2 regions of the Pseudomonas sp. NPDC007930 genome follow, and region 2 is predicted to be linked to the other one. Evidence: riboswitches for the same ligand, from Rfam matches in the RefSeq annotation. Region 2 holds a riboswitch; the other holds the start of a gene.
What was found. A riboswitch is a leader RNA that binds a small molecule or an ion and turns the genes downstream of it on or off. The one in region 2 is predicted to bind cobalamin.

Region 1 (14,124 bases), on a different contig from region 2:
ACCCGGTCCCAAGGCCCTTGGCCTTGGACGGCGGCGCGCATCTGCGCCCAGCCGGTGGCGGTCAGGGCGTCGTCGAGGCTGCCGCGAAAGCCGCCGCCACGTTCGGTTTCACCGTGGCGCAGCAGGCTCAGGCGCAGGCTCACGCGGGGCGGTCCGCCACCGCGGCTTCGGCGAAGGTCGCCATTTGCCCATGCAGCGCGCAGGCCAGGCGCAGCAGCGGCACGGCCAGGGCGGCGCCGCTGCCCTCGCCCAGGCGCAGGCCCAGGGCCAGCAGCGGGTCGGCGTCCAGCGCCTGCAGCACGGCGCGGTGGCCAGGCTCGGCGCCGTGGTGGGCAAACAGCAGCCACGGCCGCAACGACGGGTTCAGGCGCACCGCGAGCAAGGCCGCCACGCTGCAGATAAACCCGTCCACCAACACCGCGATACCCGCCTGGGCGCTGGCCAGGTACGCCCCCACCAGCGCGGCGATCTCGAAGCCGCCAAGGGTGTGCAGCAGTTCCAGCGGCGCCTTGAGCCCGGCGTGCAGCAGCAGCGCGCGTTCGATCACCCGCGCCTTGTGCGCCACGCCGTCGGCATCCAGGCCGGTGCCCGGGCCGACCACTTCGGCCGGTGAGCACCCCAGCAGCCCGCAGGCCAGGGCCGACGCCGCGGTGGTGTTGCCGATGCCCATTTCACCGCCGATGAACAACTGCGCGCCCGCCGCCCGGGCGCGGGCGGCAGCCGCCTGGCCGGCGGCCAGGGCCTGTTCGCACTGGCCCAGGCTCATCGCCGGGCCCTGGGTGAAGTTGGCGGTGCCGGCGCCCAGGCCGATGTGGCGCACACCCGGCAGTTGCAAGGCACTGGCGGTGCCGAGGTCGACCACCTCGAGGGTGGCGCCCAGTTGCCGCGCCAGCACGCTGATCGCCGCGCCGCCGGCGACGAAGTTCTGCAGCATTTGCCCGGTGACCGCCTGCGGGTACGGCGACACGCCTTCGGCAACCACGCCGTGGTCACCGGCGAAGATCGCCACCCACAGCTGCTCCAGGCTGGGCTTGAGGGTGCCCTGCAGGGCGGCCAGGCGCACGGCCAGGGTTTCCAGTTGGCCCAGCGAGCCGGCCGGTTTGGTCAGTTGCCGCTGGCGTTCCCGGGCAGCTTCGGCACTGCTGGGGTTCGGCTGTGGGCAGGGGTTCAGCCACCAGGGTTGGGCGGTCATAGGGTCGGTCCTTTAAGCGTCAGGGGCAGCCCGGCAACGGTCAGCACCACGCGCTGGCAGCGCGCGGCCACCGCCTGGTGCAACAGCCCGGCGCGGTCTACGTAACGGCGGGTCAGCTCGCCCAGGGGTACCACCCCCAGGCCGGTTTCGTTGCTCACGAAGATGATCTCCCCCGGCCATTGCGCCAGCCCTTCGAGCAGGGCCTGGCATTCGGCCTCGAGGCGGGTGTCGTCTTCGAGCATCAGTAAATTGGTGAGCCACAGGGTCAGGCAATCGACCAGCAGGCACTGCCCCGGCGCGGCCAGCCGGGCCAGGGTGCTGGCCAGCGCCAGGGGTTCTTCGACCAAGCCCCAGGCGGCTGGGCGGCGCGCGCGGTGCAGGCGCACGCGCTCGTTCAGCTCGCCATCCACGGCTTGGCTGGTGGCAATGTAGGTGACCGGCAACCCGGTGGCTTCGGCCAATTGTTCGGCCAGGCGGCTTTTGCCCGAGCGGGCGCCGCCGAGAATCAGTTGCTGCATGGCGCCACCCCGCACAGCGCGCGCAGGCGGCCGGTGTCCAGGTGCTGCTCGACGAGCTCTGCCAGGCGCTCGAGGTCACGCTCGCGCAGGGCGTGGTAATCCACCGGCGTCACCTGTGCCAGGCCGGCCCAGCGCAGCAGCGCGCCGCAACTTTCGCTGCCCTCGAACAGCCCATGCAGGTAAGTGCCCAGCACCTGGCCGTCGGCGCTGATCGCGCCATCGGCGCGGCCGTCGGCCAGTTGCACGGCGGCCTGCTGCAGGCCTGGGCCTTGGCTCACGCCGGCGTGAATTTCATAGCCAGCCACCGCCGCCCCCTCGAGGCACAAGGTGCCGTACACGTTGCGCAGCTGTTTTTCGGCTTCCAGGGTGGTGTGCAGGTCGAGCAGGCCAAGGCCCGCGCTCTGCCCCGCTGGGCCCTCGAGGCCCAGCGGGTCGGCCAGGGTGTGGCCGAGCATCTGCAGCCCACCGCAGATGCCCAGCACCTTGCCGCCGTAGCGCAGGTGCCGGGCGATGGCCTCGGCCCAGCCGCGCTCGCGCAACTGGGCAAGGTCGCTGCGCACGCTCTTGGAGCCGGGCAGGATGATCAGGTCGGCCGGCGGGATCGGCTCGCCCGGGCCGATGAACTGCATGTCGACCTGCGGGTGCAGGCGCAGCGGGTCGAAGTCGGTGTGGTTGCTGATGCGCGGCAGCACCGGGGCGATCACCTTCAGCCGCGGGCCGTCGGCCTTGGCCAGTTGCCGGCGGTCGAGGCCGTCTTCGGCCTCCAGGTGCAGGTCGGGCACGAACGGCAGCACGCCGAGCACCGGCTTGCCGGTGTGCGCCTCGAGCCAGTCGAGGCCCGATTGCAGCAGGGCGATGTCGCCGCGAAAACGGTTGATCACAAAGCCCTGCACCCGTGCCTGCTCGCTGGGCGACAGCAGCGCCAGGGTGCCCACCAGGTGGGCGAACACGCCACCACGGTGGATGTCGGCGACCAGGATCACCGGGCAATCCACCGCTTCGGCAAAGCCCATGTTGGCGATGTCGCCCTCGCGCAGGTTGATCTCTGCCGGCGAGCCGGCGCCTTCGACCAGCACCAGCTCGTAGCCGCGCGCCAGGCGCTGGTGCGAGGCCAGTACCGCCTGCATCGCGATGGGCTTGTAGCTGTGGTAGGCGGTGGCGTTGAGGGTGGTCACCGCCTTGCCGTGGATGATCACCTGGGCGCCGGTGTCGCTGTTGGGCTTGAGCAGCACTGGGTTCATGTCGGTGTGCGGCGCCAGGCCGCAGGCTTGCGCTTGCACCGCCTGAGCGCGGCCGATTTCGCCGCCGGCGGCGGTCACCGCGCTGTTGAGCGCCATGTTCTGCGGCTTGAACGGCACCACCGCCAGGCCCTGGCGCCGCGCCCAACGGCACAGCGCCGCCACCAGGGTGCTTTTGCCGGCATCGGAGGTGGTGCCTTGCACCATCAGCGTGGTCATCGCGGGAAGCTCTCCAGGGCCTGGGCCAGCCGCGCGAAGGCTTCGTCATCGGGCGGCAGGCCGAAGCGCAGGCTGCTGTCGTGGTGGAACAGCCGCAGCAGAATGCCCTGGCTGCCCAGGTGCTCGTACAGCCCTTGGGCGTGGGCGGTGGCCAGCCACTGGAACAACGCGCAACCGCCCTGGGGCGCCAGCCCGTGCTCGCTCAGCAAGGCCACCAGGCGCGCGCTGGCGGCTTGGCTCAGGGCGGTTTGCCGCTGTTGCCGCTGGGTATCGAGCAGGCAGGCGCGGCCCACCTCGCGGGTCGGCCCCGGCACCGCCCACGGCCCCACCTGGTCGGCCAGCAGCCGCAGCAGCCGCGCTTCGGCCAGCACGAAGCCCAGGCGCACCCCGGCGAGGCCGAAGAACTTGCCGAACGAACGCAGCACGATCAGCCCCGGGCGTAGGCTGTGGCCGGCCAGGGTGTGCTCGGGGGTGGTGTCCATGAACGCTTCATCGACCACCAGCCAGCCGCCGCGCTGGGCCAGCCGGGCGTGCCACTGCAGCAGTTGCTCGGCCGGCAGCAGGCGCCCGGTGGGGTTGTTCGGGTTGACCAGCACCAGCACATCGAGGGTGTCGAGGAAGTAATCGACCTCGGCGTCGGCGATTTCCCGCACCACATGGCCGGCGCGGCGCCAGGCCTCGGCATGCTCGGCGTAGCACGGCGCCAACACCCCCACCCGGCCTGGCCGGCGCAGCCGTGGCAGGGCCTGGATGGCCGCTTGTGACCCGGGCACCGGCAGCACCTGGGCCGCCTGGTAATACTGGCGGGCGGCGTCGTCGAGGCCGTCGTCGGTTTCCGGCAGGCGCGCCCAGGCCTGGGGGCTGATCGCCGGCACCGGGAACGGCCAGGGCGCCAGCCCCGTGGAGAGGTCGAGCCACTGCCCTACCGGAATATCGAAACGCACCGCCGCCGCGCGCAATCTACCGCCGTGTTCAAGCATGCCAGGCCGCCCCTACGCAAAGAATCAACAACCACAACCATACCCCGCGCTGCACCAGCCGCCAGCCGCGTTCGATCGCCGCGGCGTCGGCCGCCGGGCCTTCGCCGAGCACCGCGCGCGCGTGGGGCTGGCCATGGTAAACCGCCGTGCCGCCAAGCTCGACCCCCAGCGCGCCGGCGCCGGCGGCCATCACCGGGCCAGCGTTGGGGCTGTCCCACAGCCGGCCCTGGCGTTGCCAGCAGCGCAGCGCCAGGGCGGTTTTGCCCAGCAGCGCATAGGTGAGCGCCACCAGCCGCGCCGGCAGGTAGTTGAGCACGTCGTCGATGCGCGCCGCGGCCCAGCCAAAGCGCTCGAAGCGCTCGTTGCGGTAGCCCCACATGGCATCGAGGGTGTTGCTCAGGCGGTACAGCACCACCCCGGGCACGCCGGCCACGGCAAACCAGAACAACGCGGCGAACACTGCATCGCTGCCGTTTTCGAGCACCGATTCGGTGGCGGCCTTGGCCACCCCGGTGGCGTCCAGCGCCTCGGTGTGGCGGCTGACCAGGTAACTGACGCGCCGGCGCCCCTCGGCCAGGTCACCGGCGTGCAACGCCCGCGCCACCGGCTCAACATGCTCGCCCAGGCTGCGCAGGCCCAGGGCCAGGTACAGCGCCAGCACGGCCACCGCATCGCCTACCAACGGCAGCCAGCTGAGCAGGGTAAACAACAGGGTGAGCGGCACCACGGCGATGAACCAGGCCGTCACGCCGTGGCTGCGCCAGCCGCGGCCGCCGGCGTTGAAGCGTTGCTCCAGGCGCGTGGCCAGGCGGCCGAAGCCGACCAACGGGTGCCAGCGCCGCGGCTCACCCAGCAAAGCGTCGAGCGCCACCGCGATCACGCAGGCCAAGGCCACGCTCATGGTTGTTGCCCCCAGTGGTTTTCGAAAATCATCTCGCTCAAGGGCTTCTCCTGTGCCCAGCCTTCCTGCACCAGCATCGGCGCCGGGTAGAATTCATGCACCGGCCCCAGGCATAGCACGGCCAGCGGCTTGGCGCCGTCGGGCATGCCCAGCAGCCGGGCCAGCGCCGCCGGCTCGAACAGCGACACCCAGCCCAGCCCCAGGCCTTCGGCGCGGGCCGCCAGCCAGAGGTTCTGAATGGCGCAGGCGAGCGAAGCGAGGTCCATCTCCGGCAAGGTACGGCGGCCGAAAATGTACTGCTCGCGGCCGTCCATCAACGCCGCCACCCACAGTTCGGCGCACTCCAGCACGCCTTCGACCTTCAGCTTCATGAAGGCATCGGCGCGCTCGCCCAGGGCCTCGGCGGTGCGCACCCGCTCGGCCTCGACCAGGCCATGAATGCCCTGGCGCAGCGCCGGGGTGGTGATCCGCACAAAGCGCCAGGGCTGCATCAGGCCCACGCTGGGCGCTTGGTGCGCGGCCCGCAGCAGCCGCGCCATCACCTCCGGGGCCACGCTGCCCCCGGCAAAATGGCGCATGTCACGGCGCTCGGCGATGGCGCGGTACAGCGCCTGGCGCTCGGCGTCGGAAAACCCGTGGTCGCTCATGCCGCGCACGCCTCGGCGGGGGCGAACAGCGCCGCCACCGCCGCCGGGTTGGAGGGAAAGTAAAAGTGCACGTAAGAGGCCGTAAGCCGGCCGACCCGGTACACCGCCTCGGCGCCACGCCCGCCGTTGGGGCTGTGGCCCACGGCCAGCGGCGCCAACGCGGTGCGGGTCAGCGAGTGATGGAAGGTGTGCCCGCGCAGGCTGCCTTCGGGCAGCTCGACCAACTGCAGCGCCAGCGCCGCCAGCCGCGGCTGCATCTGCGCCTCGCCCGGCAGCAGGCCGGCCAGCGCGGCGCCCTGGCCGTGCACATCGGTGAGCTGTTCGAGCAGGTAAAGCATGCCGCCGCACTCGGCCAGCAGCGGTTTGCCGGCGCCGTGGTGGGCGCGCAAGGCGGCCAGCATCGGTGCGTTGGCGGCCAGTTGCTGGTGGTGCAGCTCCGGGTAACCGCCGGGCAGGTACAGGGCATCGCAGCGCGGCAAGGCGGCATCGCGCAGCGGCGAGAAGAAGCACAGCTCGGCGCCCAGCGCGCGCAGCACGTCGAGGTTGGCGCGGTAGATAAAGGCAAAGGCGGCGTCTTGCGCCACGCCGATGCGCTGGCCGGCCAAGGCCTGCGGCAGGCTCTCCAGCGCCGGTGCTTCGAAGCACACCGGCGGCGGCAGCAGGTGCTCACAACTGGCGGCCAGCGCGGCGGCGGCGGCGTCCAGGCGTTGGTCGAGGTCGGCCAGCTCATCGGCCTGCACCAGGCCCAGGTGGCGGCTGGGCAGCTCGATCGCGCTGTCGCGCGGCAGCCCGCCGTACCAGCGCAAGCCGGCGGGCAGGCTGCCTTCGAGCAACTGCCCGTGGCGCGCGCTGCCGACGCGGTTGGCCAGCACGCCGGCAAAGGGTAAGTCGGGTTGGTAGCTGGCCAGGCCCAGAGCCAATGCGCCGAAGGTTTGCGCCATCGCCTTGCCGTCGATCACCGCCAGCACCGGCACACCGAAGTGGCGGGCCAGGTCGGCGCTGGAGGGGGTGCCGTCGAACAGCCCCATCACCCCTTCGATGAGGATCACATCGGCCTCGCCGGCCGCCTGCCAGAGCAACCGGCGGCTTTGCTCGGCGCCCACCATCCACAGGTCGAGCTGGTACACCGGCGCGCCACTGGCGCGCTCGAGGATCATGGGGTCGAGAAAGTCCGGCCCGCACTTGAACACCCGCACCCGCCGGCCTTGCTGGCGGTGCAGGCGGGCCAAGGCCGCGGTCACGGTGGTTTTGCCTTGGCCGGAGGCCGGCGCGGCCACCAGCACGGCCGGGCAATGGCGCGCGTGGGTCACAGTTCCACGCCCTTTTGCGCGCGAATGCCGGCGGCGAACGCGTGCTTGACCAGGCCCATTTCGGTCACGGTGTCGGCCAGCTCGATCAGCTCGGACTTGGCCGCGCGGCCGGTGACCACCACGTGCTGCATCGGCGGGCGCGCGGCGAGGTCGGCCATGACCTGGTCGAGGTCGAGGTAACCGTGCTTGAGGGCGATGTTCAGTTCATCGAGCACCACGAACTGCACGGCGGGGTCCTGCAGCATTTCTCGGGCCTTGGCCCAGGCTGCCTCGGCGGCAGCGATGTCGCGCTGGCGGTCCTGGGTTTCCCAGGTAAAGCCCTCGCCCATCACGTGGTAGCTCACCTCGGCCGGGAAGCGCCGGAAGAACAGCTCTTCGCCGGTGCTGTTGCGGCCCTTGATGAACTGCACCACGCCGCAGCGCATGCCGTGGCCCAGCGCGCGGGCGAGCATGCCGAACGCCGAGCTGCTTTTGCCTTTGCCGTTGCCGCCGAGCACCAGCAGCACGCCGCATTCGTCTGGCGAATTGGCGATGCGCTCGTCGATCAGGGCTTTTTTGCGCTGCATGCGTGCCAGGTGGCGCGCGTCACGGTCTGGGGTGTCGCTCATGGGGCTCTCCGCGGCGGCGCGGGGGCGTGCACCGACGCGCGCCCACACGCGGTGGCCGCTGGCTGTCGATGCCGCTCTCACCCGCGCGGCCTTGGCTGTAATGAATGAGGTTCAGGCCGGTCTCCGGGCTGATGAGCGGCGTGCGATCAAGGCACACCCAGGCCGGCCGCCTTCCCGGTTTCCCAGTGGCATGTGGCAGGCGTTGGCTCATTTACCGTTGCGGGGGCAGCGCCGGTTTCGCACCGGCTTCCCTGTTTCACCCGGGCAAGCCGGGCACCTGAAACGAACCGCGAAGGTTAGAGCCTGGCGCTGCCAGCGTCAATCGAATGAACCCAAACGGGCCGGCGGCTTTCCTATGTTTCACCCCCGCGCCGAACAAGGACTGCCACCATGCGCCACGCCCTGTTGCCCCTGAGCCTGCTGATCGCCGCCAGCGCCCAGGCGGCCACCCCTTACGCCCCTGGCTTTGGCCCCAACCCAGAGCTACCCGCCCCGCAGAAGTCGCTGATCCCGACCATGAACATCGCCCCGGCGGTGGGCTGGCCGGAGGGCGCCAAGCCGCGGGCGGCGCCCGGCACCCAGGTGGCCGCCTTCGCCGAGGGGCTGGACCACCCGCGCTGGCTGTACGTGCTGCCCAACGGCGATGTGCTGGTGGCCGAAACCAATGCCCCGCCCAAGCCTGAAGACAACAAGGGGGTGAAGGGCTGGGTGGCCAACAAGGTGATGAGCCGCGCCGGCGCCACGGTGGCCAGCGCCAACCGCATCACCCTGCTGCGCGACCGCAACGCCGACGGCGTGGCGGAAACCCGCTCGATTTTCCTGAAGAACCTCAACTCGCCGTTCGGCATGGCCTTGGTCGGCAATACCCTGTACGTGGCCAACGCCGATGCGCTGGTGAAGTTCAAGTACACCCCGAACGCCATGTACCTCAATGGCACGGGTGAGAAAGTGCTCGACCTGCCCGGTGGGCCGATCAACCACCACTGGACCAAGAACGTGATCGCCAGCCCCGACGGCAAGAAGCTGTACGTGACCGTGGGCTCGAACAGCAACGTGGGCGAGAACGGCCTGGCGGCCGAGGAAGGCCGCGCGGCGATCTGGGAAGTCGACGTTGCCAGCGGCCAGCACCGGGTGTTCGCCTCGGGCCTGCGCAACCCCAACGGCCTGGCCTGGAACCCGCAAAGCGGGCAACTGTGGACGGCGGTGAACGAGCGCGACGAGATCGGCAACGACCTGGTGCCGGACTACATCACCTCGGTGAAGGACGGCGGCTTCTATGGCTGGCCGTTCAGCTACTGGGGCCAGCATGTGGATGAACGGGTCAAGCCGGGCAACCCGGACCTGGTGAAAACCGCCCTCGCCCCAGACTACGCGGTGGGTGCGCACACCGCGTCGCTGGGGCTGATGTTCGCCGAGCAAAACGCCCTGCCGGCGCCGTTCGGCAACGGCGCGATCATCGGCCAGCACGGCTCGTGGAACCGCAAGCCGCACAGTGGCTACAAGGTGTTGTTCGTGCCGTTCAGCGGCGGCAAGCCCAGCGGCGCGCCGATCGACCTGCTCACAGGCTTTCTCGACAAGAGCGAAAACGCCTATGGCCGGCCGGTCGGGGTAGCCAGCGACCACAAGGGCGGGGTGCTGGTGGCCGACGATGTGGGCAACAAGATCTGGCGGGTGAGCGCTGCCCAGTAGGGTGCCTTTGAGGGCCTCTCGCCCGGCACAGCCGGCCTCCCACCGGTTCTGTGTTGCCTCTTAAATCAACTACTTACACAAAACTGGTGGGAGGCCGGCTGTGCCGGGCGAGAGGCCCTGACGCCTGGCACGCCTTACAACCCCGCGACGATCTCCCGCAGGGCCGCCGCCGGGTCTGCCGCCTGGCTGATCGGCCGGCCGATCACCAGGTAGTCGGAACCGGCATCCAGCGCCTGGCGCGGGGTGAGGATGCGCCGCTGGTCATCCTGCGCGCTGCCCGCCGGGCGGATGCCCGGGGTCACCAGTTGCAGGCCTGGGTGGGCGGCCTTCAGCGCCGGGGCTTCGAGCGCCGAGCACACCAGCCCGTCCATGCCGGCCTTTTGCGCCAGCGCAGCCAAGCGCAACACCTGCTCTTGTGGATCGAGGTCCAGGCCGATGGCGGCCAGGTCTTCACGCTCCATGCTGGTCAGCACGGTCACGCCGATCAACAGCGGGTTGGGCCCCTGGCGCTTGGCCAACACTTCGCGGCAGGCCGCCATCATCCGCAGGCCACCGGAGCAGTGCACGTTGACCATCCACACGCCCATCTCGGCGGCGGCCTTCACCGCCATCGCCGTGGTGTTGGGGATGTCGTGGAATTTCAGGTCGAGGAACACCTCGAAGCCGCGCGCGTTGAGGGTTTCGACGATACCGGCGGCGCTGCTGGTGAACAGCTCTTTACCCACCTTGACCCGGCACAGCGCTGGGTCGAGCTGGTCGGCCAGGGCCAGGGCAGCTTCACGGGTGGAAAAATCCAGGGCGACGATCACGGGCGTCTGGCAGGCGGGCATGGGGCGGGCTCTCTAGGCTTGATTGAAACGGCGCGCATTGTAGCGGATTCATTCGCCGCTGGGGCACACTCCGTCCGCTGGAACCAAGCCGCGCGCGGCGGCTCGAATGAGAAAGAAGGAGACACCCCATGCCCTGGTATGCCTGGCTGATATTGATAGTTGCGATCGGTTCGATCGTGGGTGGCCTGTTGATGCTGCGCGAAAGCGCGCAAAAACTGCCGTTGAGCGATGAACAACTCAAGCGCGTGCACGAGCGCAATGCCGCTGCCGACGCACAGGATGAACGCGACCGTTAACTGCGGTTTTTATCCCACGTTACCCTGCGCCTGCCTGTGGACAAGCTGGGGGGATGCCGCCACAGCCCGCGCCAGCCGTGGGCTGCAGAGAAGTGGTTATTTTTTGATCATTATGGCTGAAAGTTGACGGCTGTTCAGGCTGTTTCCGCCCTCCCCGCCCAGGCCACTGATTTGCCGAAGGTTTTATCCCTCGAAAACCTGCGCCTGCCTGTGTATAAGCTGGGGGCGCTCGCCTGCAGCCCTAGTGCCGCGCGGGTTACGAGCAAGTGATCAGAATTTGACCAGCCGCCGCAAGGTTTTACACACCTGGCGTGGACCAGCCTGTGGACAACCTCGGGAAGACCCGCTGCAGGCCCCGAAATACAAGGCCTGCAGGGTTTCGTTCATTTTTTGTTCAATGCTGCGGACGCGCGGTACTCAAAAGATCGCGTGGAACAGGAAGTACAAACCGCCCGCCAACAGCATCGAGGCCGGCAAGGTGAACACCCAGGCCAGGATCAGGTTGCGCACCGTTGCCCACTGCAAGCCGCTGCCATTGGCGGCCATGGTGCCGGCGATCCCCGAAGACAACACATGGGTGGTCGACACCGGCATGCCGAAGGCATCCGCCGCGCCGATGGTGGCCATGGTGACCAGCTCGGCGCTGGCGCCCTGGGCATAGGTGAGGTGGGTTTTACCGATACGCTCGCCCACGGTGACAACAATGCGCTTCCAGCCGACCAAGGTGCCCAGGCCCAGGGCGATGGCCACGGCGATCTTCACCCAGAACGGAATGAAACGCGTCGCCTCGGTGATCTGGCGGTTGAACTCAGCAACGTTCTTGCGGGTATCTTCGGAGAAACCAGCATCCAGGTGCTGTTTTTTCATCAGGTTGAGGCTTTCCGAGGCGAGGAACATGTCGTTGCGCACGTTCTGCATGGCCTGGGCCGGCACGTTGTTCAGGGTGCCGTAGTTTTTCACCTGGTTGGCGATGTCGTTGGTCACCACTACCAGCGCCGGGACCACGTCTGGGGTGCCCTGCTTGCTGTGCAGGAAGTCCAACAGCACCTTATGCGCGTCGGCCGGCAAGGCCGCGTTCTGGCTGGCCTGGGCGAGGCTGTCGCGGGTCACTTGCGCCACCGCCACGAACTGGGTGGTCTGGGTGGCCGGTACCGCGCGGTTGAGCGCATAGGCCATCGGCAGGGTGCCGACCAGGATCAGCATGATCAAGCCCATGCCCTTCTGCCCATCGTTGCTGCCGTGGGCGAACGACACACCGCTGCAGGTGACGATCAACAGCCCACGGATCCACGCCGGCGGCGGCGTGTTGCCTTGCGGCTCGCGGTACAGCTCGCGGTTCTTCACCAGCAGGCGCAGGGCCAGCAGCAGCACCGCGGCGCAGACAAAGCCCACCAGCGGCGACAGCAGCAGCGCGTAGCCGACCTTCGCCACCTGCGCCCAGTCCAGGCCGTCGAGGCCCGAGCGGCCACTGAGGATGGCGCTGGCGATACCGACGCCGAGGATCGAGCCGATCAAGGTGTGCGACGACGACGCCGGCAAGCCCAGGTACCAAGTGCCGAGGTTCCACAAAATGGCCGCGATCAACAGCGCGAAGACCATGATGAAGCCATTGCTGGTGCCCACCTGGAGGATCATGTCGACCGGCAGCAGGGCGACCACACTGAAGGCCACCGCGCCGCTGGAGAGCATCACCCCGAGGAAGTTGCAGAAGCCCGACCACACCACCGCGACGTTGGCCGGCAGCGAGTGGGTGTAGATCACCGTGGCGACGGCGTTGGCGGTGTCATGGAAGCCGTTGACGAACTCAAAGCCCAGGGCGATCACCAGGGCGATGCCGAGCAGGCCGTAGGGCAGCCAGGTGGTGGCCACGCTGCCGGCGTCGTCGACGTCGGTGAAAATCCCATAAGCGCTGACCATCAGGCCGATCAGCATGAGCGCGACGAACAGGATGCCCGTGCGTTTGCTCATGCCGTGGTCAAGGTGAGGCCGGCCAACGGCCGGGGCGTGCAGTGTGGTGTCCATTTCAGGTCGTATCCGCGTACAGGGGGAAATGCCCTCACGCTAGGCCCGCAATGTGACGGTTATGCGGCAGCCGCAGCGGCCTTGGAAATAATTTGAATTATTTTGACGCGCGGCGGTTTCGCTGCCGGTTTTGTGGCGCCAAGGCCTTGAAAACTCAGCCTTGGCGGCGCTCGCTAACCGGGCTGCGGGCGAAGTAGCGCTTGTACTCGCGGCTGAACTGCGAGGTGCTCTGGTAGCCCACCCGCTGCGCCGCCTGGGCCACCCCCAGGCCCTCCCCGGCCAGCACCTGCTGGGCCTTGAGCAGGCGCAGGCGCTTGAGGTACTGCACCGGCGAGAGCAAGGTGCTGCGCTTGAAGTGGGCGTGGAAGGTCGACGGGCTCATGTTCGCGCACTGGGCCAGGGTGCTCACGTTCAACGCCTGGTCGTAGTGGTCGCGCAGGTACTGCAGGGCAGCGCCGATGCGGGCAAAGTGCCCCTGCTGCTCGACCAGCGCCCGCAGCACCCCGGCCTGGGGGCCGCGCAAGGCGGCATAGAGCACCTCGCGCACCCGCGCGGCGCCGAGCACCTGGCAATCGAGCGGGTCGTGCAGGCAGCGCAACAGCCGCTCGACGCTCTCGCGCATGGGCGCATCCAGCGCGGCCGAGGTCATCGACTCCGGGGTTTGCGCCTGCACGCTCGGGTCGGGCGGCAGGCCCATGCGCTGCACCAGTTCGCTGAGCACCGCGCGGTCGATCGCCACCGCCACGCCATACAGCGGCCGTGCCGGGGTGGCGAAGGTTTCGCACATGAACGGCACCGACAGCGCCTGCACCAGATACTGGCCGCCGCCATATTCGAAGGTGCGCGCGCCCAGGCGCGCCAGCTTGCTGCCCTGGGCCAGCACGATCAGGCTGGGTTCGTAGATTTGCGGGCTGCTGGCCACGTAGTGGTCCCAGGCCATGGCCTGTACCCCGGGCACCCGGGTGGGGTTGAAGCCCGGGCGCGGGGCCAGCGGCTGGATCAACCCGGCGAGGGTTTGGTTGGCGTCGGTGAACATGGAGGGCCAGATAGAGGATTGAACACGGCCATTGTCGCAGCTTTGCCCGGGCAGGCCAGCCCCATGGCCAACCTTAGTAGCTTTAGGCATGCCTGCCGGAGCAATAGCCATGGCCGCGGGCGGGTGCGATGCGGACAATGCCGCGCTTCATTCACGTTGTAAGGTTGCACATGTACACAGCTATTGGTTACGCCGCCCAGTCCGCCACCACCCCGCTCGCGCCAATGCGCTTCGAGCGCCGCAGCCCGCGCGCCGATGACGTGGCCATCGAGATCCTCTATTGCGGCGTGTGCCACTCCGACATCCACCAGGCGCGCAACGAATGGGGCATTGCCGTGTACCCGTTGATGCCGGGCCACGAGATTGTCGGCAGGGTCACCGAGGTGGGCGCGCAGGTCACTCGCTACAAGGCCGGCGACCTGGTCGGCGTAGGCTGCATGGTCGACTCGTGCCGGCAGTGCCAGGCCTGCGCGCAGAACCTGGAGCAATACTGCCTCGAAGGCCCGACCATGACCTACGCCACCCCAGACCGGGTCGACGGCAGCAACACCATGGGCGGGTATTCCAGCAGCATCGTGGTCAGCGAGCACTTCGTGGTGCGCATCCCCGCCACGCTGGACCTCGCCGCCGCCGCGCCG
Region 2 (14,124 bases):
ATCGCCATCAAGGCCGACGCCAGCAACGAAGACGAAGTGATCGCGCTGTTCCACCGGGTAGACGCCGAGTTGGGGCCGATCACCGCGTTGGTCAACAACGCCGCGACCATCGCCCACCAGAGCCGGGTGGAAGAGATGTCTGAATTCCGCTTGCTGAAGATGATGAAAACCAACGTGGTCGGGCCGATGCTGTGCGCCAAGCACGCCATCGCGCGCATGTCGACCCGCCATGGCGGCTTTGGCGGCAGCATCGTCAATGTGAGCTCGGTGGCCGCGCGGCTGGGCTCGCCCAATGAATACGTCGACTACGCCGCCTCCAAGGGCGCCATCGACGCCTTTACCCTGGGGTTGTCCAAGGAGCTGGCCGGGGAGGGGATACGCGTCAACGCGGTGCGCCCGGGGTACATCCACACCCAGTTCCATGCGTTGTCTGGCGACCCGGACCGCGTGCGCAAGCTGGAAAAAGCCCTGCCCGTGGGCCGCGGTGGCCAGCCCGACGAAGTGGCCGAGGCGATCCTCTGGCTCAGCTCGGAAATGGCCAGCTACGTGACCGGCACCTTCCTCGACCTGGGCGGCGGGCGCTGAGCCGGCTTCAAAGCTCCCTGACCCGCTGCTCGGCCGGCACCGGCTTGCCGAACAGGTAGCCCTGGAAGTGCGAGCAGCCCTCTTCGCGCAGGCGCGCGTACTGCTCGGCGGTTTCCACGCCCTCGGCGGTGATCTGGATCTCCAGGCTGCGGCTCATGCCGGTGATTGCCCGGATGATCGCCAGCGACTCGCGGCTTTGCTGCATGTCGTGGATGAACGACTTGTCGATCTTGATCTTGTCGAAGGGGAACGAGCGCAGGTAGCTCAGCGACGAGTAACCGGTGCCGAAGTCGTCCAGGGCGATGCGCACGCCCAGTTCCTTCAGCGCTTGTAGCGTCTGGATGTTGCCATCGGTGTTGTCGAGCAGCACCGATTCGGTGATTTCCAGCTCCAGCCGGTGCGGCGGCAGCCCGGATTCCTCCAGCGCGGAACGCACCACCTCGAGCAGCCGGTCGTTCTTGAACTGGATCGGCGAGAGGTTCACCGCCACTGTCTGGTCGTCGTTCCAGCCCATCGCCTCGCGGCAGGCCTGGTGCAGGGCGAGGGTGCCGACTTCGTGGATCAGCCCGGTTTCTTCGGCGATCGGGATGAAATCCATCGGCATCACCAGGCCGTTGAGCGGGTGCTGCCAACGCAGCAGCGCCTCGTAGCCGGTGACCCGCGTGCGGCTCATGTCGGTGATCGGCTGGTAATACAGCTCAAGCTGCTGCTGGGCGATGGCTTCGCGCAGGTCCATTTCGATCGAGCGGCGCTTGCGCGCGGCTTCGTCCATGTCGAGGCGGAAGTATTCGTAGCGGTTGCGGCCGTTGCGCTTGGCCTCGTACAGGGCCATGTCGGCGCGGCGCAGCAGTTGCTCGCTGTTGTCGTGGTCGTACGGGGCCACGGCGATGCCGATCGACAAGCCGACGCTGACGGTATGGCCGTCGATCAGGAACGGCGCGCGCACCGCGTCGATCAGCCGCTGGGCGCTGAGGGCGGCCGATTGGGCATCGCGCAGGCCCGGCAGGACCACGGCGAATTCGTCGCCACCAAGGCGGGCGAGGATGTCGGGGTCACGCAGCTCCGGGCGCAGGCGCAGCGCCAGGGCGCGCAGCAGGGCATCACCGACGGCGTGGCCGAGGGCATCGTTGACCACCTTGAAGTTGTCCATGTCCAGGCACATCACCGCCGTGCACGGCCGCCGCGGCAGCGGGGTGGCGAGGGTCTGGTCGAGGCGCTGGCGGAACAGGATGCGGTTGGGCAGGCCGGTGAGGGTGTCGTGGTGCGCCAGGTGCTGGATCTGCTCGCTGGCGGCGCGCTCGTCGGTGATGTCGTCGCTGATCAACAGCACATAGCGGCTGCGCGGGTCCGCCCCGGGGATCACCTGGCCACTGGTGCGCAGGGTGCGCACGCCGTGGGCGGTTTGCAGGTTTTCTTCGTCGCGGTAGGCATCCTGGGTGCGCATGGCTTCATCGGCCACCTGTTCCAGGTACTCGGCCACGCTGGGCGCCAGCAGGTTCTGCAGCTGCTCGCCGACCAGCCGGTCACCCTGGGTGCCGAACAGTGCCTGCGCCTGGCGGTTGGCCAGCAGCACGTTGCGGCTGACGGCGTCTTGCACGATCACCGCCGAGGGAATGTTGGCGATGATCACATCGAGGAACGACGACAGCTTGGCCAGTTCGTCCTTTTGCTTCTCGGTGACTTCCTGGGCCTGGCGCCGCTCGGTGATGTCGCGGGTGACCTTGGCGAAACCGAGCAGGTTGCCGGCTTCGTCGCGCAGCGCGTCGATCACCACCAGCGACCAGAACGCCGAGCCATCCTTGCGGTAGCGCCAACCCTCGGCCTCGAAGTGGCCGGTGTCGCGGGCGATGCGCAGGCCGTTTTCCGGCAGGCCCCGGGCGCGGTCGGCCTCGCTGTAGAAGCACGAGAAGTGTTTGCCGACGATTTCCTCGGCGGTATACCCCTTGGCCCGCTGGGCACCGGCGTTCCAGTTCGCCACCACGCCTTCGGGTGTAAGCATATAGATGGCGTAGTCAACGACACCTTGTACAAGCAGCTTGTACAGCATGTCTGGGTGGTCGAGGTTCATCGCGGGTTCCCTGATGGCCTGAGGCACCGCCCTTGGCAGGAACGGCGTAAAATCAATGTCATAAAGCCAGTATCACCGAAACGTCTTTAACTTTGAACTGCTATGCAAAAAAGTTGTAGTGCGCGCAAGCATTGAGTGTTCACGGGCCGATGAACGGTCGTTTCCGATGGAGGGCAGCTGGCAGCCGCGGCGCCATCGGCTAACCTGCTAACGCACCCGAACGTGAGCCGTTGTGACGCCGCCAGGAGGTTTGCCATGCCCGACCCGCTTCCGCCCGCCACCCGCGACGCGCTCCAGGCGCACCTGGCCCGGCACCCGGTGCTGGTGCTGACCGGCGCCGGCATCAGCACCGCGTCGGGCATCCCCGATTACCGTGACACCGACGGCGTGCGCCGTGGCAACGCGCCGATGATGCACCAGGAGTTCGTCGGTTCGGCGCAGGCGCGCAAACGCTACTGGGCGCGGGCCATGCTCGGCTGGCATGGGGTCAGCCTGGCGCGGCCGAACCCGGCCCACGAGGCGGTGGCGCGGTTGCAGGCCAGCGGCCACGTGAGCGGGGTGGTCACGCAAAATGTAGACGGCCTGCACGAAGCTGCCGGCAGCGAAGGGGTGATCGAGTTGCACGGCAACCTGCACCGGGTGGTGTGCATGGGCTGTGGCCTGCGCCTGCGGCGCAAGGATGTACAGGCCGACCTCGAAGCCAGCAACCCCTACCTGCAAGACGTCCACGCAGTGCTCGCGCCTGACGGCGACGCGCAACTGGCCGCGCACTTTCTCGAACAGTTTCAGATGCCCCATTGCTCGGGCTGCGGCAGCGACCTGCTCAAGCCCGACGTGGTGTTCTTTGGCGACGCGGTGGCCAAGCCGATCGCCAGCGCCGCCTGGCAGGCGGTGGAGCGGGCCGACGGGCTGCTGGTGATCGGCTCGTCGCTGATGGCCTATTCGAGCTTCCGCCTGTGCCAGGAAATTTCCCGGCTGGGCAAACCGCTGCTGGCGATCAACCTCGGCCGCACCCGCGCCGATGCGCTGCTGGCGATCAAGCTGGCCGACCCGTGCGAGCAGGTGCTGCCGTGGTTGGCGGAGCATTTGGCGGCTTGACCGGCGAGGCCCCGCCGCCTTTCTGGCGCTGCCCGGCCGGCACTGCCCGCCATCCTCACCCAAGTGGCGCCAGCCAAGCGGCATTTTCCCGGCATAAACCCACCTTCTAGGCCATTTTGGATTGGCTCCAAAAAGTTCCTTGGCGCGAAGAAATATTCTGGTACATTTTCGCCAAGAAGCCGTCGGGTCTGCCTGCCTGCGTGCTAATGGAATGTAAGCTGCTGTTTTTTAATGGTTTTGCGTTTTTTAAAGCGTTTGGCCTTTTTGCAGGTTTCATAGGACATGGGTGGACAGCATGAAACTCTCTCGACGCACGTTGATGGCGGGTGTGGCAGTGACTGGCCTGCTGGCGCCAGTGGCCTATAAGGGCGCCTACCAGGTGAAGAAGTGGTGGGCCGAGGGCGGCACGCCGAACGAAGCTTCCCAGGAACTGGCCGACGTGCCGATGCAGCGCCTGGGCAACCTGTTGCGCGGGGTGTGGACGGTCGAAGTGGCCGCGCCCACCGGCCAGGCCAACAGCGGCCCGCTGCAAGGCATGACCCTGCTGCTCGACGTCGGCGAGCGCGGCCGCGGCCTGCGCGGCTACATCGACCACTACGACGCCCTGCTCGACACCCGCCAACTGCCACGCTACCAGGTGCTCGGCGACCTCGTCGGCGCCAGCCACGGGCAGGTGCGCTGGCGTTTGCTCGACCTCACCAGCAGCCGCCGCCCGGCTGCCTATGAGTTTGTCGTTGAGCTCGAGGACCAATGGGCGCAGTTTGGCGTCGACCGCGACGACACCCTCAGCGGCAAACTGCGCCGGCTCGACAAGGTCGACTCCGCCGAGCCCCTGGAGCAAGACTTCGTCGCCCGCAAGCTGAACTTCGTCGAGGCCCGCGAGCGCGCCCCGCTCGACCCGGCCCTGGCGGCCTGGGTGATCGCCCCGCAGCACCGCGTGGCGCACCAGTTGTGGCACACCGTGCGCGACAAATGGCACCTGCTCGGCGAAGACCGCCGCGTGGCCCTGCGCACCCTCGGCTGGCAGCCGGGGCCCAAGGAGAACGAGCGCGACGCCCGCGGCAAGTACAAAGACCACAACGGCTCGGGCATCGATTTTTTGTACATGCACCGGCACATGCTCGGCATCGCCCGCACCATGAACGCGCCGCCGGCCTGGCAGCACTTCCCGTTGCCGGTGCCGATGGCCGAGACCGACCGGGTAGGGTTCATCCGTTACTTCGAAAACCACGAAGCGCGTTCGGCGCCGCCCACCTGGCTGGCGCCCAACGACGAGGCCTACAGCATTGGCGTGGCGCGGATCAAAAGCCGCGACACCTTCTTTGGCAACTTCCAGGTCTGGGAATCGCGCTTTCGCGACCCGCACTACCTGGCCAGCATGACCCTCGGGCAGTTCGGTTCGGAAATCGAAATGACCCTGCACGACTGGCTGCACATCTGCTGGGCAGCGGTGCCGCGCGACCCGAGCAACGGCGTGCCGCAGCCGTGGGCGCGGGACCCGGCGGACTTCTCCGAGCATTGGTTCGCGCAAAGCAACGACTTTCTCGGCGACCCGTTTTCCTCCCATGTGAACCCGGTGTTCTGGGGCTTCCACGGCTGGATCGACGACCGCATCGAAGACTGGTACGACGCCCACGAGCGCGCCCACCCCGGTGAAGTGCAGCGGGTGGCGCTGGGCGATGTGCCGAACTGGTTCGCCAAGGGCCGCTGGGTGGAGATCGACGACCCCTGGCTGGGCCCGGTCAGCCACGACTGCGCCGCCGGCCCCGGCATGTGGATCGACAAAGCCGTGGAAAAAGACCTCGAAGTGATGAAAATCGCCCTGCGCACCACGGCGCTGGAGCGCAACCGCCTCGGCGACACCCTGACCCAGGCCAAGCGCCGCCCGTGGTACGCGCGCAACCTGCCGGGGATGCAGGAAACCTGACACCGCCTGGCCGCGCGGCTTGCCCCGGCGGCCAGCTGCGCGTAGCCTTGCGCGTTCGAGGTACCCTTGCGCGCAAGGGTCAATAGGGAACGCGGTGCCCCGCAGTGGGCAAAGCCGCGGCTGCCCCCGCAACTGTAAGTGGTCCATACCCTGGCCAAGCCACTGCGCCCACCGCGCGGGAAGGCGCCAGGGCCGGCGCAAGCCAGGCCACGAGCCAGGAGACCTGCCTCGTACACTTATCTTTCAACCGGGCGGGGTGATCCGGTGGCGAATGCCTTCCTGCGGGCGCCCCTGGCGGCCCGGCGGTAGCCATGGCGCCGCGCCCGCCGCGCAGCCAAAGGGCACCTGATGAAAACGCTGGCCAAAACCCCCGTCACGATCGTTACCGGCTTTCTCGGCTCGGGCAAAACCACGCTGCTGCGCCACCTGCTCGACCACGCCCAGGGCCGGCGCATCGCGGTGATCGTCAACGAGTTCGGCGAGCTGGGCATCGACGGCGACCTGCTCAAGCAGTGCAGCATCGGCTGCAGCGAAGAAGAAGCCAACGGCCGCGTGTACGAGCTGGCCAACGGCTGCCTGTGCTGCACCGTGCAGGAAGAATTCTTCCCGGTGATGCGCGAACTGGTGCAGCGCCGCGGCGACCTCGACCACATCCTCATCGAAACCAGCGGCCTGGCCTTGCCCAAGCCGCTGGTGCAGGCCTTCCAGTGGCCGGAAATCCGCAACGCCTGCACGGTCGACGCGGTGATCACCGTGGTCGACAGCCCGGCGGTGGCCGCCGGCACCTTCGCCGCCTACCCCGAGCAGGTCGACGCGCAACGCCAGCAAGACCCAAACCTTGACCACGAGTCGCCACTGCACGAGCTGTTCGAAGACCAACTCGCCAGCGCCGACCTGGTGGTACTGAACAAAGCCGACCTGATCGCCGCCGAAACCCTCAAGCAGGTTCGCGAGCAGGTGTGTGAAGAACTGCCGCCGGCGGTGAAAGTGATCGAAGCCAGCAACGGCCGCCTGCCGCTGGAAGTGCTGCTGGGCCTGGGCGCGGAATCCGAAGCGCACATCGACGGCCGCGCCACCCACCACGACAGCCACCACGGCGACGGTGAAGACGATCACGACCACGACGCCTTCGATTCCATCTCGCTCGACCTGCCCGAGGCCGACGAAGGCAAGCTGCTGGCGGCGCTGACCAGCCTGGTGCTGCGCCACGGCATCCTCCGTGTGAAGGGCTTCGCGGCGGTGCCGGGCAAGCCGCTGCGGCTGCTGGTGCAAGGGGTGGGCAAGCGTTTCGACAAGCACTTCGACCGCCCCTGGAAGGCCGGCGAGGCGCGCGTCACGCGCATGGTGCTGATCGGCCAGGAACTCAACGAAGCAGCCCTGCGCGGTGAGCTGCTGGCCGCGTTGCAAGGCTGACCGATGCACCTGTTGCGCACCCAGCCGGGCGGTTTCGTGCCCGACGACAGCATTGCCGACCTCGGCCAGACGCCCGCGCGGCTGGTGATCCTGTGCAGCGGCGATTCGCACCTGGCGCTGCTCGCCGAAGCCGCCCGGGCGTTGCCCGAGGGCTACCCGAGCCTGCGCCTGGCCAACCCGATGCAGGTGCAGAACCACGCCTCGGTCGACCTCTACGTCGACCAGGTGCTGCGCCACGCCGAGGTGGTGGTGGTGTCGTTGCACGGCGGCGTGAGTTATTGGCGCTATGGCGTGGAGCAACTGCTGGCGCTGGCCGAGGCCGGCGTGCGGGTGCTGTTCGTGCCCGGCGACGACCGCCCGGACCCAGAGCTGGCGGCCCTGTGCAACGTGCCTGGCGAAGACGCCGAGCGGGTGTGGCACTACCTGCGCCAGGGAGGGCTGGGCAACGCCCACGGGCTGTACGGCTTTTTGGCCGACCGCTACCTCGGCTGCCCGCAGCCCTGGGCCGAACCGCAGGCGCTGCCGCGGGTGGCGCTGTACCACCCACGGCTGGCCACGCCCACCCTGGCCGCCTGGCAGGCGCAGTGGCAGGCGGGCGCGCCGGTGGCACCGATCCTGTTCTACCGCTCGCACCTGCAGGCGGCCAACACGGCGTTCGTGGATGTGTTTTGCCAGGTGCTGGCCGAGCACGGGGTGAACCCCTTGCCGATCGCCGTGGCCAGCCTCAAGGAGCCCGCCTGCCTGGCCCAGGCCGAGGCCTGGATGGACGAGGCCGGCGCCGCAGTGGTGCTCAACACCACCGGTTTTGCCCTGAGCAACCCGGAGGCGCCGCACCTGCGCCCGCTGCGCCGCGACATCCCGGTGCTGCAGGCGATCTGCGCGCAAAGCAACGAGCCCGACTGGCTGGCCAACCCCCAGGGCCTCGGCCCGCGTGACCTGGCCATGCACATCGCGCTGCCCGAGCTCGACGGCCGCATCATCGGCCGGCCGATCAGCTTCAAGGATTTAGCCTGGCGCAGCGAGCGCAGCCAGAGCGACGTGGTGTGCTACCGCGCCCACCCCGAGCGCATGGCCTTCATGGCCCAATTGGCCAAGCGCTGGGCGGCGCTGGCCAGCACCGCCAACGCCGATAAACGCATCGGCCTGGTGCTGGCCAACTACCCTACCCGCGACGGCCGCATCGGCAACGGGGTAGGGCTCGACACCCCGGCCGCGGCGCTGAACATCCTCCGCGCCCTTGGCCAGCAGGGTTACCCGGTAGAGGGCTTGCCGGCCAGTGGCACGGCGTTGATCCACGCCCTGCTCGGTGGGGTCACCAACGACCTGGAGCACCTCGACCAGCGCCCCTGCGCGCAAAGCCTGGCGCTGGCAGACTACCGCGCGGCGTTCGAGTGCCTGCCGGCCAGCCTGCGGGCGGCGGTCAACGCGCGGTGGGGCGCGCCGATGAGCGACCCGATGTTCCGCGACGGGCGCATGATGGTCGCCGGCTTGCGCTTTGGCCTGACCTTCGTCGGCATCCAGCCGGCCCGTGGCTACCAGCTAGACCCTAGCGCGGTGTACCACGACCCGGACCTGGTGCCGCCCCACGGCTACCTGGCGTTCTACTTCTGGCTGCGCCACAGCTACCGCGCCGACGCGCTGGTGCACGTGGGCAAACATGGCAACCTCGAATGGCTGCCGGGCAAGGGCGTGGGCCTGAGTGCCAGTTGCTGGCCCGATGCGCTGCTGGGGCCGATGCCGAACGTGTACCCGTTCATCGTCAACGACCCAGGCGAGGGCGCCCAGGCCAAGCGGCGCACCCAGGCGGTGATCATCGACCACTTGATGCCGCCGCTGACCCGCGCCGAAACCTACGGCCCGCTGCGCGACCTCGAGCGCCTGGCCGACGAATACTTCGAGGCGCAACTGCTCGACCCGCGCCGGGCCCTGGCGCTGCAGGGCGACATCCTCGCGCTGGTGCGCGCCACCGCGCTGGACCGCGAGCTGCAACTGGACACCGCGCTGGACGCCAGCGAGTGGCTGCCGCAGCTGGACACCTACCTGTGCGATTTGAAGGAATCGCAGATCCGCGATGGCCTGCACGTGTTCGGCGAGGCCCCGGCCGGGCGCCTGCGCAGCGACACCCTGGTGGCACTGCTGCGGGTGCCGCGCGGCGATGGCCAAGGCGCCAACGCCAGCCTGCCACGGGCGCTGGCCAAGGCCTGGGGGCTGGGCTTCGACCCGCTCGACTGCCTGTTCGGCGAGCCCTGGCAGGGCCCGCGCCCGGCCGAGCTGGCGGCGCTGAGCAGCGCGCCCTGGCGCAGCCACGGCGACACCCGCGAGCGCTTGGAAGCCTACGCCCTGGCCTTGGTCGAGGGTGCCGCGGCGCCGGCCGGCGAGGCCTTCGCCGCGGTGCGCGAAGTGCTCGCCGGCCTGGCCAACCAGGTGGCGCCGTGCCTCGATGGCTGCGGCGCGGCGGAGCTGCAAGGCTTGCTCGCGGCGCTGGCCGGGCGCTTCGTACCGGCTGGCCCGAGCGGCGCGCCCAGCCGTGGCCGGCTGGATGTGCTGCCCACTGGGCGCAACTTTTATTCGGTCGATGTGCGCGGCCTGCCCACGGTGACCGCCTGGCGCATCGGCTTTGCCTCGGCGAACCTGATCCTCGAGCGGCACCTGCAGGACCACGGCGACTACCTGCGGCACCTGGGCTTGTCGGTGTGGGGCACGGCGACCATGCGCACCGGCGGCGATGACATCGCCCAGGCCCTGGCGCTGATGGGCGTGCGCCCGGTGTGGGCCACCGGTAGCCAGCGCGTCGATGACTTTGAAATCCTCCCGCTGTCGTTGCTCGACCGCCCGCGGGTCGACGTTACCCTGCGGGTGTCGGGGTTCTTCCGCGATGCCTTTGGCAACCTGATCCGCCTGTTCGACGCCGCCGTGCAGGCGGTGGCCGAACTGGACGAGCCGGCCGAGCTGAACCCGCTGGCCGCGCGGGTGAGGGAGGCCGCCGCGCAGCTGCGGGCCGAGGGCCTGGGCGCCGAGCAGGCCCAGCGCCAGGCCAGTTGGCGGGTGTTCGGGGCCAAGCCGGGGGCCTATGGCGCCGGGGTGCAGGGCGCGATCGAAGGGCGCTTATGGAACAACCGCGCGGATTTGGCCGAGGTGTACCTGAACCACGGCGGCTACGCCTACAGCGGCGCCGACGGCGATGGTGAAGAAGCCCGTGGCGCCTTTGCCGCGCGCTTGGGCCGGGTCGAGGCGGTGCTGCACAACCAGGACAACCGCGAGCACGACCTGCTCGATTCCAACGACTACTACCAGTTCCAGGGCGGCATGCTCGCCGCCGTGCGCCACCTCAGCGGCGAAGAGGCCGCCAGCTACCACGGCGACCACAGCGTGGCCGACGTACCGCGCATCCGCACCCTCAAAGAAGAACTGGCGCGTGTGGTGCGCGGCCGCGCCGCCAACCCGAAGTGGATCGAAGGCGCCAAGCGCCACGGCTACAAGGGCGCGTTCGAGCTGGCGGCCACGGTCGACAACCTGTTCGCCTTCGACGCCACCAGTGAACTGGTCGATGACCACCAGTACGCCATGCTCGCCGAGGCTTACGTGCTCGACCCCGATACCCGCGCCTTTTTGCAGCAGCACAACCCGGCGGCCCTGCGTGACATCACCGAGCGCCTGCTCGAGGCCCAGCAGCGCGGCCTATGGCAGGCCCCGGGGGATTACCGCCAGGCCCTTGAAGACCAGTTGATCGACAGCGAAGAACACTGATGCCCCATTACCCCCTCGCCGCCGTGGTCGGCGCCGACGCCCTGAAGCTGGCCCTGTGCCTGGCCGCCATCGACCCGAAGCTCGGCGGCGTACTGATCGAAGGCCCGCGCGGCATGGCCAAGAGCACCCTGGCCCGCGGCCTGGCGGCGCTGTTGCCCGGGGGCGCGTTCGTGACCCTGCCGCTGGGCGCTAGCGAAGAACGGCTGATCGGCACCCTCGACCTGGACGCCGCCCTCGGCCACGGCCAGGTGCGCTTCGCCCCCGGAGTGCTGGCCGCCGCCGATGGCGGGGTGCTGTATGTGGATGAGGTCAACCTGCTGCCAGACCACTTGGTCGACGTGCTGCTCGACGTCGCCGCCAGCGGGGTGAACCGGGTTGAGCGCGACGGCCTCAGCCACGAGCACCCGGCGCGCTTTGTGCTGATCGGCACGATGAACCCGGAAGAGGGCGAGCTGCGCCCGCAGTTGCTCGACCGCTTTGGCTTGAACCTGGCGCTGGAGCAGGTGCCCAGCCCGTCCCAGCGCGGTGAGATCGTGCGCCGGCGGCTGGCCTTCGATGCCGACCCGCTGGCGTTTGCCGCGCACTGGGCCGCGGCCCAGGCGGCGCTGCGTGAGCGTTGCGACACCGCGCGCGGGCAACTGAGCAGCATTGCCCTGGATGACCAAGCCCTGGCGCAGATCAACGAGCGCTGCCACGCCGCCCAGGTCGATGGCCTGCGCGCCGACTTGGTCTGGTTGCGCGCCGCCCGTGCCCACGCCGCTTGGCGCGGCGCGGCGGCGATCGCCCAGGAAGATATCGACGCGGTGGCCGAGTTTGCCCTGCGCCATCGGCGCAAGGCCGCGCCTGAGGCCGCCACAGCGCCGCCACCACCGCCACCGCCGCAGGCGGGGGGCAATGCCGAGGGCAGCGCCGGCAGCGGCGATTGGGGCGCCATGCCGGCGCGGCCAGAGGCCACAGGCGCGCGCCGGGAGTTGCCCGGCTGGGCAAAAAAGCCCTGAGCCGTGGCCCCCGCGGTCACGCGGGCCACGGCACACAGCACGGGCGTATCGATTGGGCGGCGACCCTGGCCGCTGGCCGGCCACGGGCCCGCGCAGCGCTGCGCTGGCGCTTGCGCCAAGGCCCGGCGGCGCAGTTGTGGCTGGTGATCGTCGATGCCTCGGCGTCTACCCAGCGCCACGGCGCCCTGCGCGATGCCAAGGGGGTGCTGGCCGCGCTGTTCGACAGCGCCTATCGCGCCCGCGCCCGGCTGGCGCTGCTCAACGCCAGTGGCGCCAGCCCGCGGTGGGCGCGCCAGGGGTTGAAGGCCAGCGCCGCTTTGCAGGGTTGGCTGGCAGCGCTGGGCGGCGGCGGTGGCACGCCGCTGGCTGAAGCCCTGGCCCTGGCCGGCCCCTGGCTGGCGCGCCGGCGCGCGGCGTGCCCGGAGGAACAGGTGCGCTGCCTGGTGATCACCGACGGCCGCGTGCGCGAGCTCGAGGCGCAGCCGTTGGGGTGCGCCACCTGGCTGCTGGATATTGAACGCGGGGCACTGAGATTGGGGCGGGGCAGGGTGCTGGCGCAGCAGTTGGGGGCGCAGTACCTGCATATTGATGGTGTTTGATCGGGCCCTTCGCCCGGCACAGCCGGCCTCCCACCAGATTTGTGTAAGCCATTGATTTTAGGCGCAACACAGACCCCGTGGGAGGCCGGCTGTGCCGGGCGATGGGCCCTCAAGCCCGCGGATGCTCCAACGCCCGGCTCCACACGTGCTTCTGGCAATGCGGGCACTGCAGCCGCTGCGCCGTGGCCAGGCGCTGCACCCCGCCGCACCATTCGCAGGCATACAACCCCGGCTCCAGCGCTTCTTCCAGCGGCCCGCGATGCTCGCGCGGCAGGATCGACAACCCCGCGCGCACCTGGTCGCGTTCATAGAAGTACAGGCTCACATCGCCGTTCACCTCGAGAAACGCCAGGCGCACCTGGCCCAGGTGTTCAGCGCCGTGCAGGCGCAGTTCCATGAGGAATTCGTCGTGGCTGACGTTGCCGGCATCCAAGTGCTGCAGGGCGAAGCGCCCGTCACGCACAATCAGGATCGGCTTGCCCTCGAACCACTCGCCAAAGCGGGTGCTGGCTTGGGTCAGGCGAATGGTCAGGCGGTAGAGCACGGTCATCGCCACGAAAACCATCAGCACCGGCAGGATCGGCACGTCTTCATAGAAGGTCACGTCGCCGGCGGCGGAGCCAAGGGTGAGGATCACCACCAACTCGAACAACGACAACTGTCGCACGCCACGGCGCCCGGCAATCTTCAGAAAGATGAACACCACCACATAGGCCAGCAGGGTGCGCGCGGCGACTTCCCAAAGAAAGTTGGGGGTGGTCTTTTCCAGCAATAACCGGTGCCAGTCGAAGGCATTCATGGCGAGCGCCGCTTGTTAACGCAGACGCTCTATCGGCAGCACTTGGGGGTATTAAGTTCCCCCGCAGCGAGTTAGGCGGGCATGTGCCAGGCCTGCAGCGAATAGCCTTCTTCCTGAAGTTCCTGGCGAACTTCCTGAAGGCGCGTGGCCAGTTGTTGGGCGTCGGTGTAAGTGCTGCTTGGCAGCAGCGCCTGGCCGATGCGGGTGCTGGTGCGGTCGACCACGGCGAGGCTCAGCGCGCCATTGGCGTCTGGCGCCCAGGCCACGCATTGGAAGGGCTGGAAGGCGTTACCGGCGATCAGAAGGGCTTCGTTGACGCGCAGTGATGCATTCATGGGGTTCGGACTCTCTAGTGACCAAACAAAAATGTGGCCGCGGCTTCACGGTGTGTTTTGCGGCCGGTTGAAAGTGTGGATGCTTGCCGTGCCGGGTGGAGTCACACCGGTTTTGAAAAAACTTTAAAAAAACCGCGCGGCGTTGTTGCTGCCTCTGACGTTTTTTTGTCGGTTTAATTCAATAGCGGCGCCGCCGGCAGACCAACGGCAGGGTATTAAGCGCCGCCCAGGAGTGTGGCAACGTGCCGCACCGCTGCGGCTTCGCGGGCGGCCCAGTCGCCCTCCAGCACGGCATAAGGCTGGCCGTGCAGTTCCAGCCAGTGGCGGTTGGCGTCGAAAAACGCCAGGCGTTGTTCCAGCGCCGGCTGGCAGCGTTGGCCGTCGGCCTGCCAGGGCACGCCGTGGGGCGACAGCAGCAGGTGCAGGTCGTAATGGCGGCTGAGCAGGGTGGGGTTGAGCCAGCGCGGGCAGGCGCCGAACAGCGCCAGGCTCCACAAACGGTTGCTCAGCAGGTGGGTGTCGAGCAGCAGCAGCGCCGGCGCGCGGGCCCGCGCG

Region 1: linked by a shared signal. The riboswitch ahead of cobO (cob(I)yrinic acid a,c-diamide adenosyltransferase) and the one ahead of cobW (cobalamin biosynthesis protein CobW) in region 2 are both predicted to bind cobalamin.

The regions. Positions count from the first base shown of each region.
Region 1 is NZ_JBIBKC010000019.1:23,492-37,615, reverse strand. It holds gene ACFZCE_RS24175 (histidine phosphatase family protein) at 1-143, opposite strand, end outside; gene cobT (nicotinate-nucleotide--dimethylbenzimidazole phosphoribosyltransferase) at 140-1,192, opposite strand; gene cobU (bifunctional adenosylcobinamide kinase/adenosylcobinamide-phosphate guanylyltransferase) at 1,189-1,710, opposite strand; gene ACFZCE_RS24160 (cobyric acid synthase) at 1,698-3,167, opposite strand; gene cobD (threonine-phosphate decarboxylase CobD) at 3,164-4,147, opposite strand; gene cbiB (adenosylcobinamide-phosphate synthase CbiB) at 4,140-5,048, opposite strand; gene bluB (5,6-dimethylbenzimidazole synthase) at 5,045-5,695, opposite strand; gene ACFZCE_RS24140 (cobyrinate a,c-diamide synthase) at 5,692-7,005, opposite strand; gene cobO (cob(I)yrinic acid a,c-diamide adenosyltransferase) at 7,002-7,613, opposite strand; cobalamin riboswitch at 7,710-7,909, opposite strand; gene ACFZCE_RS24130 (PQQ-dependent sugar dehydrogenase) at 8,004-9,302, shown strand; gene pyrF (orotidine-5'-phosphate decarboxylase) at 9,437-10,132, opposite strand; gene ACFZCE_RS24120 (DUF2897 family protein) at 10,261-10,428, shown strand; gene ACFZCE_RS24115 (inorganic phosphate transporter) at 10,846-12,450, opposite strand; gene ACFZCE_RS24110 (AraC family transcriptional regulator N-terminal domain-containing protein) at 12,605-13,486, opposite strand; gene ACFZCE_RS24105 (alcohol dehydrogenase catalytic domain-containing protein) at 13,657-14,124, shown strand, end outside.
Region 2 is NZ_JBIBKC010000011.1:117,192-131,315, reverse strand. It holds gene ACFZCE_RS20535 (SDR family oxidoreductase) at 1-585, shown strand, start outside; gene ACFZCE_RS20530 (EAL domain-containing protein) at 593-2,653, opposite strand; gene ACFZCE_RS20525 (NAD-dependent protein deacetylase) at 2,909-3,751, shown strand; gene ACFZCE_RS20520 (PvdJ/PvdD/PvdP-like protein) at 4,047-5,678, shown strand; cobalamin riboswitch at 5,720-5,924, shown strand; gene cobW (cobalamin biosynthesis protein CobW) at 6,027-7,091, shown strand; gene cobN (cobaltochelatase subunit CobN) at 7,095-10,838, shown strand; gene ACFZCE_RS20505 (AAA family ATPase) at 10,838-11,836, shown strand; gene ACFZCE_RS20500 (VWA domain-containing protein) at 11,947-12,435, shown strand; gene ACFZCE_RS20495 (YetF domain-containing protein) at 12,545-13,234, opposite strand; gene ACFZCE_RS20490 (hypothetical protein) at 13,306-13,569, opposite strand; gene ACFZCE_RS20485 (AAA family ATPase) at 13,785-14,124, opposite strand, start outside.